2 regions of the Pseudomonas sp. ASL8 genome follow, and region 2 is predicted to be linked to the other one. Evidence: predicted binding sites of a transcription regulator. Region 2 holds the regulator's gene; the other holds the start of a gene.

Region 1 (7,386 bases), 2.7 Mb from region 2:
GCACGCTGGATGAGCATTTGACGGCCATGCGTTATGCCGACTGGGCGCTGGGGCAATTCTTCGAGAAAGCGCGTAAAGAGCCTTACTTCAAGGACACTCTGTTCATTGTTGTCGGGGATCATGGCTTCGGCAACGATCAGCAAGTCACCGAAATGGACCTTGGGCGCTTTAACGTACCTATGTTGATGATCGGTCCTGGTGTCCAGGAAAAATTCGGTCAACGCAGCAGTATTGTTGGTACCCAGATCGATATCGTGCCGACCATCATGGGTCGTTTGGGCGGCGAATCGCGTAACCAATGCTGGGGTCGTGACTTGCTGAACCTGCCTGAAGGCGATAAAGGTTTTGGCGTGATCAAACCATCGGGAGGAGAGTTGACCGTCGCGCTGGTGACCGGCGATCGCATCCTGATCGAGCCCAAAGAGATGGAACCTCGCGTGTATCAATATGAGCTGGGCGCCAAGCCCCACGCGGAGCTGATGCCTCAACAAGCTGATTTGCCACAGCTAAGGCTGAAGCTGGAAAGCTTCCTGCAAACCGCAACCAAAAGCCTGATGGACAATACCGCGGGCGTGGTCGACAACAAGCCGCACTAAGCGAGCGGCGCACTAAAAAAGAGGCCCTTACCGGCCTCTTTTTTTGTCCGCTCGGCAGCCAAAACAGTGGAACGAATACTGGATTTTCAGGGTCCAGATTATGTAAGCCGCTTTCTTCGGCTTCGCTGAGGAGACATAGATGAAACAGTGGACCATTACTTATCTTGATAAAGACGGCGTCCGACAAAGCCTTGAGTTTGGCAGTGAGCAACGGCCAGATCTGGAGACAGCGGCAGACTACCTGCGCGAGGTTTTGTACCCCGTGGTCGATAAACTTGATCTGAACGACCTTGACGGCCGGGCACCCGAGCCGACGGTAAAATCCCTGAAGGCACTGAACAGCGTGCAAATTATCTCGGTCACTGAAACTCCTTGAATTATACCTTTGGCCATTGCTTGATCTGCCATTTGGCACAGACGGCCGATAGGGTTACTCTGCAAATGAGGCCGAAGCAGAATTGCCTTGGCTTCCTCCATGTCGATGCCCGGTCTACCTGATAGATCCGGCCTTGTCAGCTACATGCTTGGCTCCTGGCGACAGAGTATCTGTTGCGGAGCGACCACCAATCGGCGGGTCGCGTTGGGAGTGTTGAAACTCTATCTATCGTTGCATAGGAGGACGTTTCATGAGCACAGCCTATCAAGAGGACATCAGCAGTAACGTACTGCGCCGCATGAAAGAGGGCGGTTTTGATTTCGCACGTATCCATCCCATCGAGTTTTATGCCGTTTTCCCGGATGAGGAACGGGCACGGCAAGCGGCAGGGCAGTTTCGTGGGGAATCCTTGAACGCGCAGGTCAGCGTCCGTGATGACGGGGCATGGCATCTTCAATTGAGCAAAGTGATGTACGCCACGTATGGCGGGATCGATGATTTCGAGCAAGACTTTCAAACGGTGATTACGCCGCTGGACGGTGAGGTCGAGGGGTGGGGCGTGACTCAGGAAATCAAGCGCTTTAATTAACGCCTGAGGATGTCCGCGTTTTAACCCCCTTACCGGCTGACCTTTTGTCAGCCGGTTTTAGTTTGTGGGTTCTAACTGTTAGAGGCACTATCGGGTGTGTTGTGAAACAAAACCCACCTGTGAAATCAACTCTGGCTATGCTGGTAATAGACAGTGATATTGAAGGACGCTTCGCAATGAGGCGTAGGTGAATATGTTGGGGCGGTTACTGCACAGGAATGGTGCGGTTGCGTTAGGGGATTTATCCAACTGTTTGATATTTAAGCGTTTATGCCGATGGCACGGGCCTTGCGAAGGCCCTTGGTGTCCGTGGTGACAAGGAGTACGGCATGATCCGCACCTTTTATGATGAGATGTACGATGCTGGCGGCCTGGTCCGTCCGCATTATCGGGAGTTTGCCCGTTGGCTGGGTGAGACGCCGCCGGAGCTTTTGGCTCAGCGCAGGCGCGAAGCCGACCTTTTGTTTCATCGTGCCGGGATTACGTTCACGCTGTATGGGGACGACCAAGGCACTGAGCGGTTGATTCCGTTCGATACGATTCCGCGCAGTATTCCGGCCAGCGAATGGCGGATTGTGGAACGCGGCTGCATTCAGCGGGTCAAGGCGTTGAACATGTTTCTCGCCGACCTGTATCACGATCAACGGATTATCAAAGCCGGGATTATTCCCGCCGAACAGGTGTTGGCCAACGAGCAATATCAGTTGGCAATGCAGGGCCTGAATCTGCACCGTGATATCTATTCGCATATTTCCGGTGTTGATCTGGTGCGTGATGGCGACGGCACTTACTACGTGCTCGAAGACAACTTGCGCACGCCCAGCGGCGTCAGTTACATGCTCGAAGATCGCAAGATGATGATGCGCCTGTTCCCGGAGCTGTTCGCCGCTCAGCGCATTGCGCCCATCGATCATTATCCGAACATGCTCCTCGACACCCTGAAAAGCTCCAGCCCCATCGACAATCCGAGCGTGGTGGTCCTGACTCCCGGACGCTTTAACAGTGCCTTTTTCGAACACGCCTTTCTGGCGCGGGAGATGGGTGTCGAGTTGGTGGAAGGGGCTGATCTGTTCGTGCGCGATGATCGCGTCTTCATGCGTACGACTGACGGGCCTAAAGCCGTCGATGTGATCTACCGGCGCCTGGATGATGCATTTCTCGACCCGCTGGCGTTTAACCCCGACTCGATGCTCGGCGTCCCGGGCCTGCTTTCGGCCTATCGCTCGGGCAATGTGGTGCTGGCCAATGCCATCGGGACCGGCGTGGCAGACGACAAGTCGATCTATCCCTATGTGACGGACATGATCCGTTTCTATCTGGATGAAGAGCCGATTCTGCAAAACGTGCCAACCTGGCAGTGCCGCAAACCGGAAGAGTTGTCCCACGTGCTGGCGCATCTGCCGGAACTGGTGGTCAAGGAAACTCAAGGCTCGGGTGGTTACGGCATGTTGGTCGGCCCGGCGGCTTCGGCAGCTGAAATCGAAGTGTTCCGTGCCCGTCTGAAAGCCAAGCCCCACGCGTATATCGCACAACCCACTTTATGCCTGTCGACCTGTCCGACCTTTGTCGAGAACGGCATCGCCCCGCGCCATATCGACTTGCGCCCATTTGTTCTTTCCGGCCGTGAAACCCGGGTAGTCCCGGGCGGCCTTACCCGAGTAGCCCTGCGCGAAGGCTCCCTTGTGGTGAACTCGTCCCAAGGCGGTGGAACCAAAGACACCTGGGTGGTTGAGGATTAAGGATGCCTGCCAATGCTAAGTAGAACTGCCTCGGATTTGTATTGGATGTCGCGTTATCTGGAACGAGCGGAAAACCTCGCGCGGATGCTCGACGTCAGCTATTCGCTGTCGCTGATGCCCCAGGATGGGCGCGGCGATGGTCTGGATGAAATAGCCATGCCGCTGTTGATTACCGGCACGCTGGACGATTATCTGGAGCGCTACGGTGAGTTGCACGCCGAACGCTTGCTGCATTTTTTCGCCCTGGATGCGACCAACCCGGCCAGCATTTACAGCTGCCTGGGCGCCGCTCGGGCCAGCGCTCATGCGGTGCGCGGACGAATCACGGCGGACATGTGGGAAAACATCAACGCCACGTGGCTTGAAATACGCGGTATCGCCGAACAGGGCTTGAGTCGTTACGGCATGAGCCGTTTTTGTGAGTGGGTCAAAGAGCGTTCGCACCTGTTTCGGGGGGCGACCTACGGCACCATCATGCGTCACGATGCGTTCCGCTTTATCCGTCTGGGGACGTTTATCGAGCGCGCCGATAACACCCTGCGCATGCTCGACGCCCGTTACGAGATGCTCGAAGTGCTCGGGAAAAACACCGAAGCGATCTCTGACAGTTCGGCGCACGGCTACTATCAGTGGAGCGCCTTGTTGCGCGCCTTGTCGTCGTTCGAGGCGTACACCGAGCTGTATCGGGATGCGCCGGGTGCGCGTCAGGTCGCCGAATTACTGCTGTTGCGTGCCGACATTCCGCGCTCGTTGCGCGCCTGTCTGGAAGAACTCGATCAGATCCTCGCGAGCCTGCCGGGCGCCAATGGCCGTCCGGCGCAGCGCTTGGCCGCCGAATTGGACGCACGTCTGCGCTATACCAGCATCGATGAAATTCTGGGTGAAGGCCTGCATGAATGGCTGAATGAATTCATTCCGTTAGTGGCCCAATTGGGTAACGCTATCCACACTTCATACCTGGAGGCTGCATGAGACTCTCAATTAGCCACGAGACCACTTATCACTACGAAGATCAGGTCCGCGCCAGCATCCAGTATTTGCGTCTGACGCCTCACGACAGCGAACGTCAGCATGTGCTCAGCTGGCAGCTCACCTTGCCGCGCCCGGTGCGCGCGCAGATCGATCCGTTCGGCAATATCCTTCATGTGTTGACGCTGGATGAGCCCCACGAAGCGATCATTATCGGTGCCCGTGGTCAGGTTGAAATCGACGAGAAGCGGGAGGCTGAGCATGAAAGCCAGTCAGCGCTGCCGTTTCTGCGTTTTACCCGCCTGACTGAAGCCGATGAAGCCATACGTGCCTTTGCGCTCAAGCAGTGCCACACACGCAAAGACCGCAATGCCTTGATCGACTTGATGCACGGTCTTAACCAACACATGACTTACAGCCCCGGTTCGACAGAAGTCGATACCAGCGCCGCTGAAGCGTTTGCCGGCCGTTCAGGCGTTTGCCAGGACCACACCCACGCGTTCCTGGCGTGCGCCCGTAGCCTGGGGGTGCCAGCGCGTTATGTGTCAGGTTATCTCTACAGCGAAAACAGCGAGCACCTGGCCAGTCATGCCTGGGCGGAAGCCTGGATCGACGACGCCTGGTACAGCTTCGATGTGACCAATCAACTGTCCCGGCCTGAGCGTCACCTCAAGCTGGCGGTGGGCCTGGATTACCTCGACGCCTGCCCGGTACGGGGTATGCGTCGCGGCGGTGGCTGCGAGCAGATGCACGCCAAAGTGTTCGTCTCGCCGATGTTGCTGGTGCAGCAGCAGTAACCACCCTGAGCGCGGTGTGCCAGCCACACCGCGTCAGCTTCTTCGCCAGTACGTCAGCGCCTACAGCGTGGATGCCGCCGTTCTGCGTTGCGCCATGTGCCTGAGATACCCAATCAGTTGATCCAGCTCACCATCGGACAGCACCGCTGTCGAGATGGCGGGCATTTTTGCCTGTGGCCATTGGCGCAGGCTTTGCGGGTCACGGATGTAGCGTTTGAGGTAGTCCCCCGCGAAGTACTCAATGGGGCTGTGCGGCTGATTCAGGTCAGGACCTAGTTGCGAGTCGCCAGCACCGTTGAGGCGATGGCAGGCAAGGCAGTTTTTCTGAAACAGCGCAAACCCTTGATTGATCGGATCATTGGCAGCCAATGCCCGGTCCGGCAGCATCATTGGGAAGCGTTCAGCCACGGACGCTAATATTCGGACTTTATTGACCGCGAAGGGCCATTGTTCGGGGCTGATGTTGCCGGCTTTCGGTTCGGTCCACACCAGATAAAACGGACCGGGGCTTTGCTGGTTTTCGCCCAGCGTGGGCCACGGGGCTGTCGGGTCTTCGATGGCCAGCCACGCGCGTGCGCCAGTGCTCTCAAGCAAAGGCCCGGCCGGCATCTCGGCGGCAAATCCATCCGTGGCCACGGCCTGAAGATGATCCTTTGCAGTAATGCCCCCAAGCAACGCCGCCATTGGCACTGCGCGATAGGTCATGGCGCGTTTGTAGGAAACATCCTCGGTGATTTGGATCTGTTGCGCCTGCGGATGCTTCAGCAACTGTGCGGTGTCCCAAATATGGACCCCGTCTGGGAGTTCGACGATCAATTGAGCGGCTTGAACGACGCCCACGTGACTGATAGCAAAGCAGCAGAACAACGGTATGAACGCTAACCACTGACGCATAAACCCATCTCCATCAATTCAGGCTGGAAGATTGGCACAGATGCGCTTTACTCGACAGCGTATCGAACACCTTGCGTTGGCAGGGCAAAGACACGCTCAACCGAACAGACGGGTCATGTTCGGCACAATCAATAAAAGGGTAGTGGCGAACACAATAAGCCCCGCCTGACGAACTTTCGAATGTTTAAACATGGCTGACTGCCTTTTGTTGTTATTCCTGAGCTACTAAAGCTCTCCGATTTCCTAATGCATGAACCGGGCAGCTGGCAAAGGTGATACACGCGAACAGGTGTCCCGGCAGACCCGGCAACTCAGACGCCTACTGTATTTTTTTGGCGTCCGCCTGTTACAGGGTTAACCTTAGGACCCGCGTCACGTATGGCTTAGATCAATTTCGTATCACTTCAAAAACGATATTGATTAAACGTACTAAGGCTCATCGCCAGCTTCCGAATACCGCCTCTGCTAGACGCTTTGAATGCCTGTGATACAGGTTTGTTAGTCAGCTACCGTTCGTCTGAGCGAGGCGGTCAAGGCTAATGAGCGCTTCGGTCATTGAATCAGCTCGGGTGACGTTTAAGGTGTCGGTACAGGAATCCACTTTCCACCGCGCTCCGAGGACCTCATGACTGAAGCTTTGATTTTCGATGCGGTACGCACGCCCCGTGGCAAAGGCAAGCCGGGTGGTGGGCTGTACAGTGTCAAGCCGGTGAACTTGATGGCCGGGTTGCTGGTTGCCCTGCAGCAACGCAACCAACTGGACACCCGTCAGGTCGATGACATTGTTCTGGGGTGCGTAACGCCGGTGGGGGATCAGGGCGCGGATATTGCCAAGACGGCTGCACTGGTCGCCGATTGGGACGTCAGCGTGGCGGGGGTGCAGATCAACCGGTTTTGCGCCTCGGGCCTGGAAGCGGTCAACCTGGGCGCGATGAAAATTCGCTCTGGCTTTGAAAACCTTGTGGTGGTGGGCGGGGTCGAGTCGATGTCACGCGTACCGATGGGCAGCGACGGCGGTGCCTGGGCGTTGGACCCGCAGACCAACATGCACTGCCATTTCACCCCGCAAGGGATCGGTGCCGACTTGATTGCGACGATGGAAGGCTTCAGTCGCGGCGATGTCGATGCTTATGCCTTGTACTCACAGCAAAAAGCCGCCCGTGCTCGCGCCGATGGCTCGTTCAACAAATCCCTGGTGCCGGTAAGAGACCAGAACGGCACGCTGCTGCTTGATCACGATGAGTTCATTCGCGCCGACTCGACCCTGGAAGGGCTGGGCAAGCTCAAGTCGAGCTTCGAAATGATCGGCCAGATGGGATTCGATGCCACCGCGCTCCGCGTCTACAGCCATGTCGAGCGTATCAACCATGTTCATACCCCCGGCAATAGCTCCGGGATCGTTGATGGTGCGGCAGCCATGCTTATC
Region 2 (7,883 bases):
ATACGAGGGTTGTCCGAGTTCATCAACTCCTCGGGGGTCCCCTGCCCCAATACCTGGCCATCGCCGACTACATAGAGGTAGTCAGCGATACTCGCTGTTTCGGCAAGATCGTGGGACACCACAATGCTGGTGATCCCCAACGCATCGTTGAGCAACCGAATCAAGCGCACCAGCACCCCCATGGCAATCGGGTCCTGGCCCACGAAGGGTTCGTCGTACATAAGGATTTGCGGGTCAAGGGCAATCGCCCGAGCCAGTGCCACACGACGCTTCATGCCGCCTGACAACTCGTCGGGCATCAGCTCGATGGCGCCGCGCAGTCCGACCGCCTGCAATTTGAGCAGGACGATGTCGCGGATCATTTCTTCCGGCAACTCGGTGTGCACACGAAGCGGAAAGGCCACGTTCTCGAACACATCGAGGTCCGTGAACAAGGCGCCACTCTGAAACAGCACGCCCATTTGCTTGCGTGCGTCGAACAGGTCGCTGCGCGACAATTCCGGCAGATTCTGGCCGTTGACCCAGACCTCGCCTTTGCTGGGACGCAACTGCGCGCCCATCAAACGCAGCAAGGTCGTCTTGCCACAGCCGGAAGGTCCCATGATGCCGGTGACCTTGCCCCGCGGAATACGAATATCAACATTATTGAAAATGCTGCGCGTCCCGCGCATGAAGGTGACACCCTTCAGCTCGACCGCGTAGGCGTTATCGGCACTCATCTAAACTCCTTGCGATGCAGCCTCACACTCTGACGCCAGGTCCGTGCCGCAAGACACGCGCTGTGGCTGTCCGGGGGGCAGAACCGGCGGCGAACTATACCACCGCCCGCGCGTGCGGCCCACGGTAGAAGCCTCTTTCGTTAAGGTGTGGGACAGATAATTCGAACAATTGCGAAACGTCCTACAAAGGACACAATCAGTCCATGTGTACCTGACCTGATTTTTGGGCGTACGACAAAGTCGGACGATCAAGCGTGAGGGATTGAGCCATTACCGCTATAATCGCCGCCTTTTCATCAGGCTGACCGATTTTTGACATGAGCCAATCCAGCGACCTGATTCAAACAGCACAACGCACCATCCGCCTCGAAATAGAAGCCGTAGAAGGCTTGCTGGCCCATATCGACGCGGATTTCGTGCGCGCTTGCGAGATGATTCTGGCCGGCACAGGCCGTGTTGTAGTGGTCGGCATGGGCAAATCCGGGCACATCGGCAACAAGATTGCCGCCACCCTGGCAAGCACGGGCACCACCGCCTTCTTCGTCCACCCGGCTGAAGCAAGCCACGGTGACATGGGCATGATCACCCGCGACGACATCATTCTGGCGATCTCCAACTCGGGTTCGACCGCCGAAATCGTCACCTTGCTGCCGCTGATCAAACGCTTGGGCATCAAGATGATCAGCCTGACCGGCAACCCTGATTCGCCGCTGGCCAAGGCCGCAGAAATCAATCTCAACGTCTACGTCACGCAAGAGGCCTGCCCGCTGAACCTGGCCCCGACGTCCTCGACCACCGCCGCACTGGTGATGGGTGACGCACTGGCGGTCGCCCTGCTCGAAGCGCGCGGCTTTACAGCAGAAGACTTTGCCTTCTCCCATCCAGGCGGCGCGCTTGGCAGACGTTTGCTGCTCAAAGTCGAACACGTCATGCATACCGGTGAAGACTTGCCGAAGGTTCAGCGCGGCACGCTGCTGCGTGATGCGCTGATGGAAATGACCCACAAGGGCTTGGGCATGACCGCCGTTGTGGAGGCCGATGGCCGCCTCGCCGGGATATTTACCGACGGCGATTTGCGCAGAACCCTGGACCGCAGCATCGATATTCGCAAAGCGACCATAGACGAAGTGATGACACTCCATGGCAAGACCGCTCGCCCCGAGATGCTTGCAGCCGAGGCGTTGAAAATCATGGAGGACCACAAAATTGGAGCCTTGATCGTGGTCGACAAGAACGACCACCCTATTGGCGCCTTCAACCTGCAAGACCTGCTGCGCGCGGGGGTTATGTAATGAGCGAAGTGACGATGCAGGACCTGCTGCAACGCGGCAAGAACATCAAACTGGCCATTTTCGACGTCGATGGCGTGCTAACGGACGGCCGCCTGTACTTTCTCGAAGACGGCAGTGAGTTCAAAACGTTTAATACGCTCGACGGTCAAGGCATCAAAATGCTGATCGCCTCGGGCGTGCACACCGCTATCATCAGCGGGCGCCGCACACCGGTGGTCGAGCGCCGCGCGCAGAATCTGGGCATCCAGCACCTGTATCAAGGCCGCGAAGATAAACTGGTCGTTCTTGACGAACTACTTGCCCAACTCAATCTAAGCTATGAACAAGTCGCTTACCTGGGCGACGACCTGCCAGACCTGCCCGTCATTCGGCGCGTCGGCCTTGGCATGGCGGTCGCCAATGCGGCCAGCTTTGTCCGGCAACACGCCCACGGGATTACTCAGGCTCGCGGCGGCGAAGGCGCGGCTCGCGAGTTTTGCGAGTTGATCCTTAGTGCTCAAGGCAGCCTTGAAGCGGCCCACGCCGCCTACTTATAGAAGTCATTTATGCTGAGTAAAAAGATTCGCCGGTTTTTGATTCTGGGTGTGCTTGCGCTGATGCTGGCGGCGGCAGGCTACTGGAACATCAGCCCTGAAACCTTTCTGGAGCAGCGGGCTGCACCTGTTGACGCGGCCACCATCGATTTTTATGCGATGAATGCTCACAGCGTGCAGTTCCTCCCGGACGGCAAGCTTCAATACGACATGACCGCCGACAAGGTCGAGCATGTGCAGATTTCCGACATCACCCTGCTGACCAATCCGGACCTGCAACTGTATCGCGGCGCCCTCTTCCCTTGGCATGTCCAGAGCAAGAAGGGAGAAGTCTCGCCCGGCGGCACGGAGGTCGAGCTCATCGATTCGGTACGTATCGCACGCACTGACGAAAAAAACCGGACAACGATTATTACCAGCAGTCGAATGACTGTATTCCCACAGAAGCAATATGCGCAGACCGAGCAAGCCGTTAGAATCGATGGTTTCGGCGGTGTATCCACTGGCACGGGTATGAAAGCGTATTTGAACGACGGCAGGATGCACCTGCTGTCCAACGTAAGAGGACAGTATGAGGCTCGTTAAAACCCTCCCTTTTTTGCTCGGTTTGGGCGCAGCACTGGGAAGCGTGAGCGCCTGGGCTCTGCCGACGGACCGCGATCAGCCTATTCATATTCAGTCTGACGATGCGCAACTCGATGACAAGCAGGGCATTGCCACCTACAAAGGCAATGTCATCATCACCCAAGGCTCGATGAAGATCACCGGCAACACCGTGACCATCACCCGGACACCAACCGGTGAAGTCGACGTATTCACCGCCGTCGGCAATCTTGCTTACTACGAACAGAAACCTGCCGTCGACAAGCCTATCGTTCAAGCGTACGGCGTGACCATCCAGTACTTCGCCGCCCTCGACCGGATCATCCTGATCGACAAGGCCAAGGTCATCAACGACGGCAATACGTCCGAAGGCGAGAAAATCGTCTATGACACGGTGAAACAGATCGTCAATGCCGGCCGCGCCAACGGCGCCAAGGTGACGGCACCACGTCCGCGAATCGACATGGTCATCCAGCCGAAAAACAAACCTGCACCGCAGAAGGCTCCGTAATGGCGACGCTTAAAGCCCAGCATCTGGCTAAAAGCTATAAGGGTCGTCAGGTTGTGCGTGATGTCAGCCTGTCGATCGAGAGCGGGCAGATCGTGGGACTGCTGGGCCCTAACGGCGCGGGCAAAACCACCTGTTTCTACATGATCGTAGGGTTGGTCCAGGCCGATCAGGGCCGCGTCTTGATCGACGATCAAGACGTCAGCCATCAACCCATGCACGGTCGCGCACGCGCCGGGATCGGCTACCTGCCGCAGGAAGCCTCGATTTTCCGCAAGCTGTCGGTTGCCGATAACATCATGGCGATCCTCGAGACCCGCAAGGAACTCGACCGCACGGCACGTCGCAAGGAGCTGGAAAGCCTGCTGCAGGAGTTCCACATCAGCCACATACGCGACAACCTGGGCATGAGCCTGTCCGGTGGTGAACGCCGCCGTGTGGAAATCGCTCGCGCCTTGGCGACTTCGCCAAAATTCATCCTGCTTGATGAACCGTTTGCCGGTGTCGACCCCATTTCCGTCGGCGACATCAAGCAAATTATTTATCACTTGAAAGCCAAGGGCATCGGCGTACTGATCACCGATCACAACGTACGTGACACCCTGGATATTTGTGAAACAGCTTACATCGTCAACGACGGGCAACTGATCGCTGAGGGTGATTCAGAAACCATTCTGGCTAACCAACTGGTTAAAGAGGTTTACCTCGGCCATGAATTCCGCCTGTAAGTTCTGCGGTGTTTCGCTCTTCATCGGCGACGGACGCTAGGGTGCAGTGCTAACAAGAACATTAATTGTCATCACACCCTAGGCAAACACTTAGGTTTCAGGCATATAATTTGCTTAAGCTGGCGCTTCGGCGCCCTGTAGTGGATGGCGCATGTGCGCCGGCGAATAAGGTGTTAAGCCCCTGCCATGAAACCATCGCTAGTCCTGAGAATGGGCCAGCAGCTGACGATGACACCGCAGCTGCAACAGGCCATCCGCCTCCTCCAATTGTCGACCCTGGACCTTCAACAGGAAATCCAGGAAGCGTTGGAGTCGAACCCTATGCTGGAACGCCAGGAAGAAGGCGACGACTTCGACAATGCCGATCCGCTGGCCGACAACATAGAGAAACCCAATCCTGACGTGCAGGAACCCACCTACCAGGAGCCCGCCCCGACGGTGGACAACCTGGAAGAAGGCGACTGGAACGACCGCATCCCCAGCGAGCTGCCCGTTGATACCGCTTGGGATGACGTGTATCAGACCAGTGCCAGCAGCCTGCCCAGCAGCAACAACGATGATGACGAATGGGACTTCACCACTCGCACATCGGCCGGCGAGAGCCTGCAAAGCCATCTGCTGTGGCAATTGAATCTGGCACCCATGTCCGATACTGATCGATTGATCGCTGTCACGCTGATCGACTGCATCAACAATCAGGGCTACCTGGACGAGTCGCTTGAGGAAATCCTCGATGCCTTTGATCCGGAAATGGATGTCGAACTGGATGAAATCGAAGCGGTACTGCACCGTATCCAGCAATTCGAACCCGCAGGTATCGGCGCTCGCAACCTGAGCGAATGCCTGTCGCTGCAATTGCGTCAGCTCCCCGCGAAAACGCGCTGGCTGGCCGAAGCACAACGCTTGGTCGGAGACTTCATCGACCTGCTTGGCAGCCGCGACTACGCTCAGCTGATGCGGCGCATGAAGCTCAAGGAAGACGAGCTGCGCCAGGTCATTGAACTGGTGCAAAGCCTTAACCCGCGCCCCGGCTCGCAAATCGAGTCCAGTGAGGCCGAATACGTCGTGCCCGACGTGATCGTGCGCAAAGACAATGAACGCTGGCTGGTAGAGCTCAATCAAGAGTCCGTGCCCCGCCTGCGGGTCAACCCGCAATACGCAGGGTTTGTCCGCAGGGCCGACACCAGCGCTGACAACACCTTCATGCGCAATCAGTTGCAGGAGGCCCGCTGGTTCATCAAGAGCCTGCAGAGCCGCAACGAAACGCTGATGAAAGTGGCCACACAGATCGTCGAGCACCAGCGCGGCTTCCTTGAGTATGGCGACGAAGCCATGAAACCCTTGGTTCTGCATGACATCGCCGAAGCGGTAGGCATGCACGAATCGACGATTTCACGGGTAACCACGCAAAAATTCATGCATACCCCGCGCGGTATTTACGAACTGAAATATTTCTTTTCCAGTCACGTAAGCACCTCGGAGGGCGGAGAGTGTTCGTCCACAGCCATCCGCGCGATCATCAAAAAACTGGTTGCCGCGGAAAATCAGAAAAAGCCGTTGAGTGACAGCAAGATCGCTGGTTTACTGGAGGCACAAGGCATTCAGGTAGCCCGACGCACTGTCGCTAAATACCGCGAATCACTTGGGATAGCACCGTCAAGCGAACGCAAGCGATTGATGTAAGGGTGGCCGTACGCCGTAGCGTTCCAGTGGTAGGCATTCAGGCCTGCCTCTTTATGTACTGGCAACGAAGGAGACGCTGTATGCAAGTCAACATCAGTGGACACCAATTGGAAGTGACCAAGCCCCTGCGCGAATACATCGAGCTCAAACTCAAGAAGCTCGAAGGGCACTTTGACAAGATTACCAATGTGCAGGTCACGATGGCGGTCGAGAAACTGAAACAGAAAATCGAAGCCACGCTGCACATCCACGGTGGAGAGGTGGTCGCTAACGCAGAACATGACGACATGTATGCGGCAATCGACCTACTCACTGACAAGCTGGACCGACAATTGCTCAAGCATAAGGAAAAGCAGCAGAACATCCTAAAGGGTGCGACAGCTCGCTAACACCCACAACCCATGATCCGACTTGAAAATATCCTGACTGCCGGCCGTTCACTTGTGAACGTGCCGAGCAGCAGTAAAAAAAATGTTCTTGAGCAAATTGCCAAGCTGATCGGCCGTGAAACGGAGCTCGATTCGGATTTGGTACTCACGAGTCTTATCGCCCGCGAAAAACTCGGCTCGACCGGCTTCGGTAATGGCATCGCTATTCCGCATTGCCGGCTGACGGGCTGTCCGATGCCCATCAGCGCCCTTTTACACCTCGACACCCCCGTAGACTTTGACGCCATCGACGGCAGGCCTGTGGACCTGCTTTTTGTGCTTCTGGTCCCGGAAGCTGCCACCGATGAACACCTGGAGCTGCTGCGCCAGATCGCCAGCATGCTCGACCGCGCCGATGTGCGCGACCGCCTACGCAGTGCCCAAAGCGATGAAGCGCTTTATCAGGTGGTACTGGACGTGCAGAACGGCCACTGATGATGCGCATGATCATCGTCAGCGGCCGATCCGGCTCCGGCAAGAGCACCGCGCTGGATGTACTGGAAGACAACGGTTTCTATTGCATCGACAACCTGCCTGCGGGCCTGCTCCCGGAGCTGGCCGAACGTGCCCTGATTCATACTGAGCTGGCTCAGCCGCTGGTCGCAGTCTCCATCGACGCGCGCAACCTGCCGAGCCATCTGTCGCGCTTTCCCGAATTGCTGGAAGAGGTCCGCAGCCGCCACATCCAGTGCGATGTGCTGTACCTCGACGCCGATGAAGAAACCCTGCTCAAACGTTTCTCTGAAACCCGTCGTCGCCACCCCCTGAGCAGCGCCAACCGCTCGCTTGCCGAAGCGATACGTGACGAGAGCAACTTGCTTGGGCCGATCATCGATCTGGCCGACCTGAAAATCAACACCACGCACCTGAACCTCTATCAGCTCCGTGACATGCTTAAACTGCGCCTGCTGAACAAGCCGGAGCCGGGCACTGCGTTTCTGGTTGAATCGTTTGGTTTCAAGCGTGGCATGCCAGTAGATGCTGACCTGGTATTCGATGTGCGCTGCCTGCCCAACCCCTACTGGAAGCCGGAGCTGCGCGAACTGTCCGGGCTCGACCAGCCCGTGGCCGATTATTTGGCGGCACAGCCGGATGTCGAAGAAATGTTCCAGGACATCTACACCTACTTGAACAAATGGTTGCCGCGCTTTGCGGCCAGCAACCGCGCCTACGTGACTATTGCCATTGGCTGCACCGGCGGACACCACCGATCCGTCTACCTGACCGAGCGCCTGGGTCAGGTCTTGCAACAATCTCTCAAGAACGTTCAGGTCCGCCACCGCGACCTCAGCTGAAAGGACCTTCATCGCGATGCCCGTTCGTCAAATCACCATCATCAACAAGCTTGGCTTGCACGCGCGCGCCGCCGCTAAATTCGTCGGCGTCGCC

The links. The regulator sigma-54, encoded in region 2, starts transcription at its own class of promoters, with help from an activator protein. The targets are predictions, from matches to a motif close to ANTGGCATNNANNTTGCTNT.
Region 1: the regulator sigma-54 is predicted to act here: its motif matches at 1,837-1,856, upstream of AC1MEA_RS24745 (circularly permuted type 2 ATP-grasp protein).

Annotation. Positions count from the first base shown of each region.
Region 1 covers NZ_CM155278.1:5,398,608-5,405,993, reverse strand. The annotation lists gene AC1MEA_RS24760 (LTA synthase family protein) at 1-596, shown strand, start outside; gene AC1MEA_RS24755 (hypothetical protein) at 736-972, shown strand; gene AC1MEA_RS24750 (ribonuclease E inhibitor RraB) at 1,223-1,561, shown strand; gene AC1MEA_RS24745 (circularly permuted type 2 ATP-grasp protein) at 1,891-3,300, shown strand; gene AC1MEA_RS24740 (alpha-E domain-containing protein) at 3,313-4,272, shown strand; gene AC1MEA_RS24735 (transglutaminase family protein) at 4,269-5,066, shown strand; gene AC1MEA_RS24730 (cytochrome c) at 5,127-5,960, opposite strand; gene AC1MEA_RS24725 (acetyl-CoA C-acetyltransferase) at 6,586-7,386, shown strand, end outside.
Region 2 covers NZ_CM155278.1:2,473,647-2,481,529, reverse strand. The annotation lists gene AC1MEA_RS11335 (ATP-binding cassette domain-containing protein) at 1-719, opposite strand, end outside; gene AC1MEA_RS11330 (KpsF/GutQ family sugar-phosphate isomerase) at 1,037-2,011, shown strand; gene kdsC (3-deoxy-manno-octulosonate-8-phosphatase KdsC) at 2,011-2,547, shown strand; gene lptC (LPS export ABC transporter periplasmic protein LptC) at 2,557-3,129, shown strand; gene lptA (lipopolysaccharide transport periplasmic protein LptA) at 3,116-3,658, shown strand; gene lptB (LPS export ABC transporter ATP-binding protein) at 3,658-4,383, shown strand; gene AC1MEA_RS11305 (RNA polymerase factor sigma-54) at 4,570-6,066, shown strand; gene hpf (ribosome hibernation-promoting factor, HPF/YfiA family) at 6,147-6,455, shown strand; gene ptsN (PTS IIA-like nitrogen regulatory protein PtsN) at 6,468-6,929, shown strand; gene rapZ (RNase adapter RapZ) at 6,932-7,789, shown strand; gene AC1MEA_RS11285 (HPr family phosphocarrier protein) at 7,806-7,883, shown strand, end outside.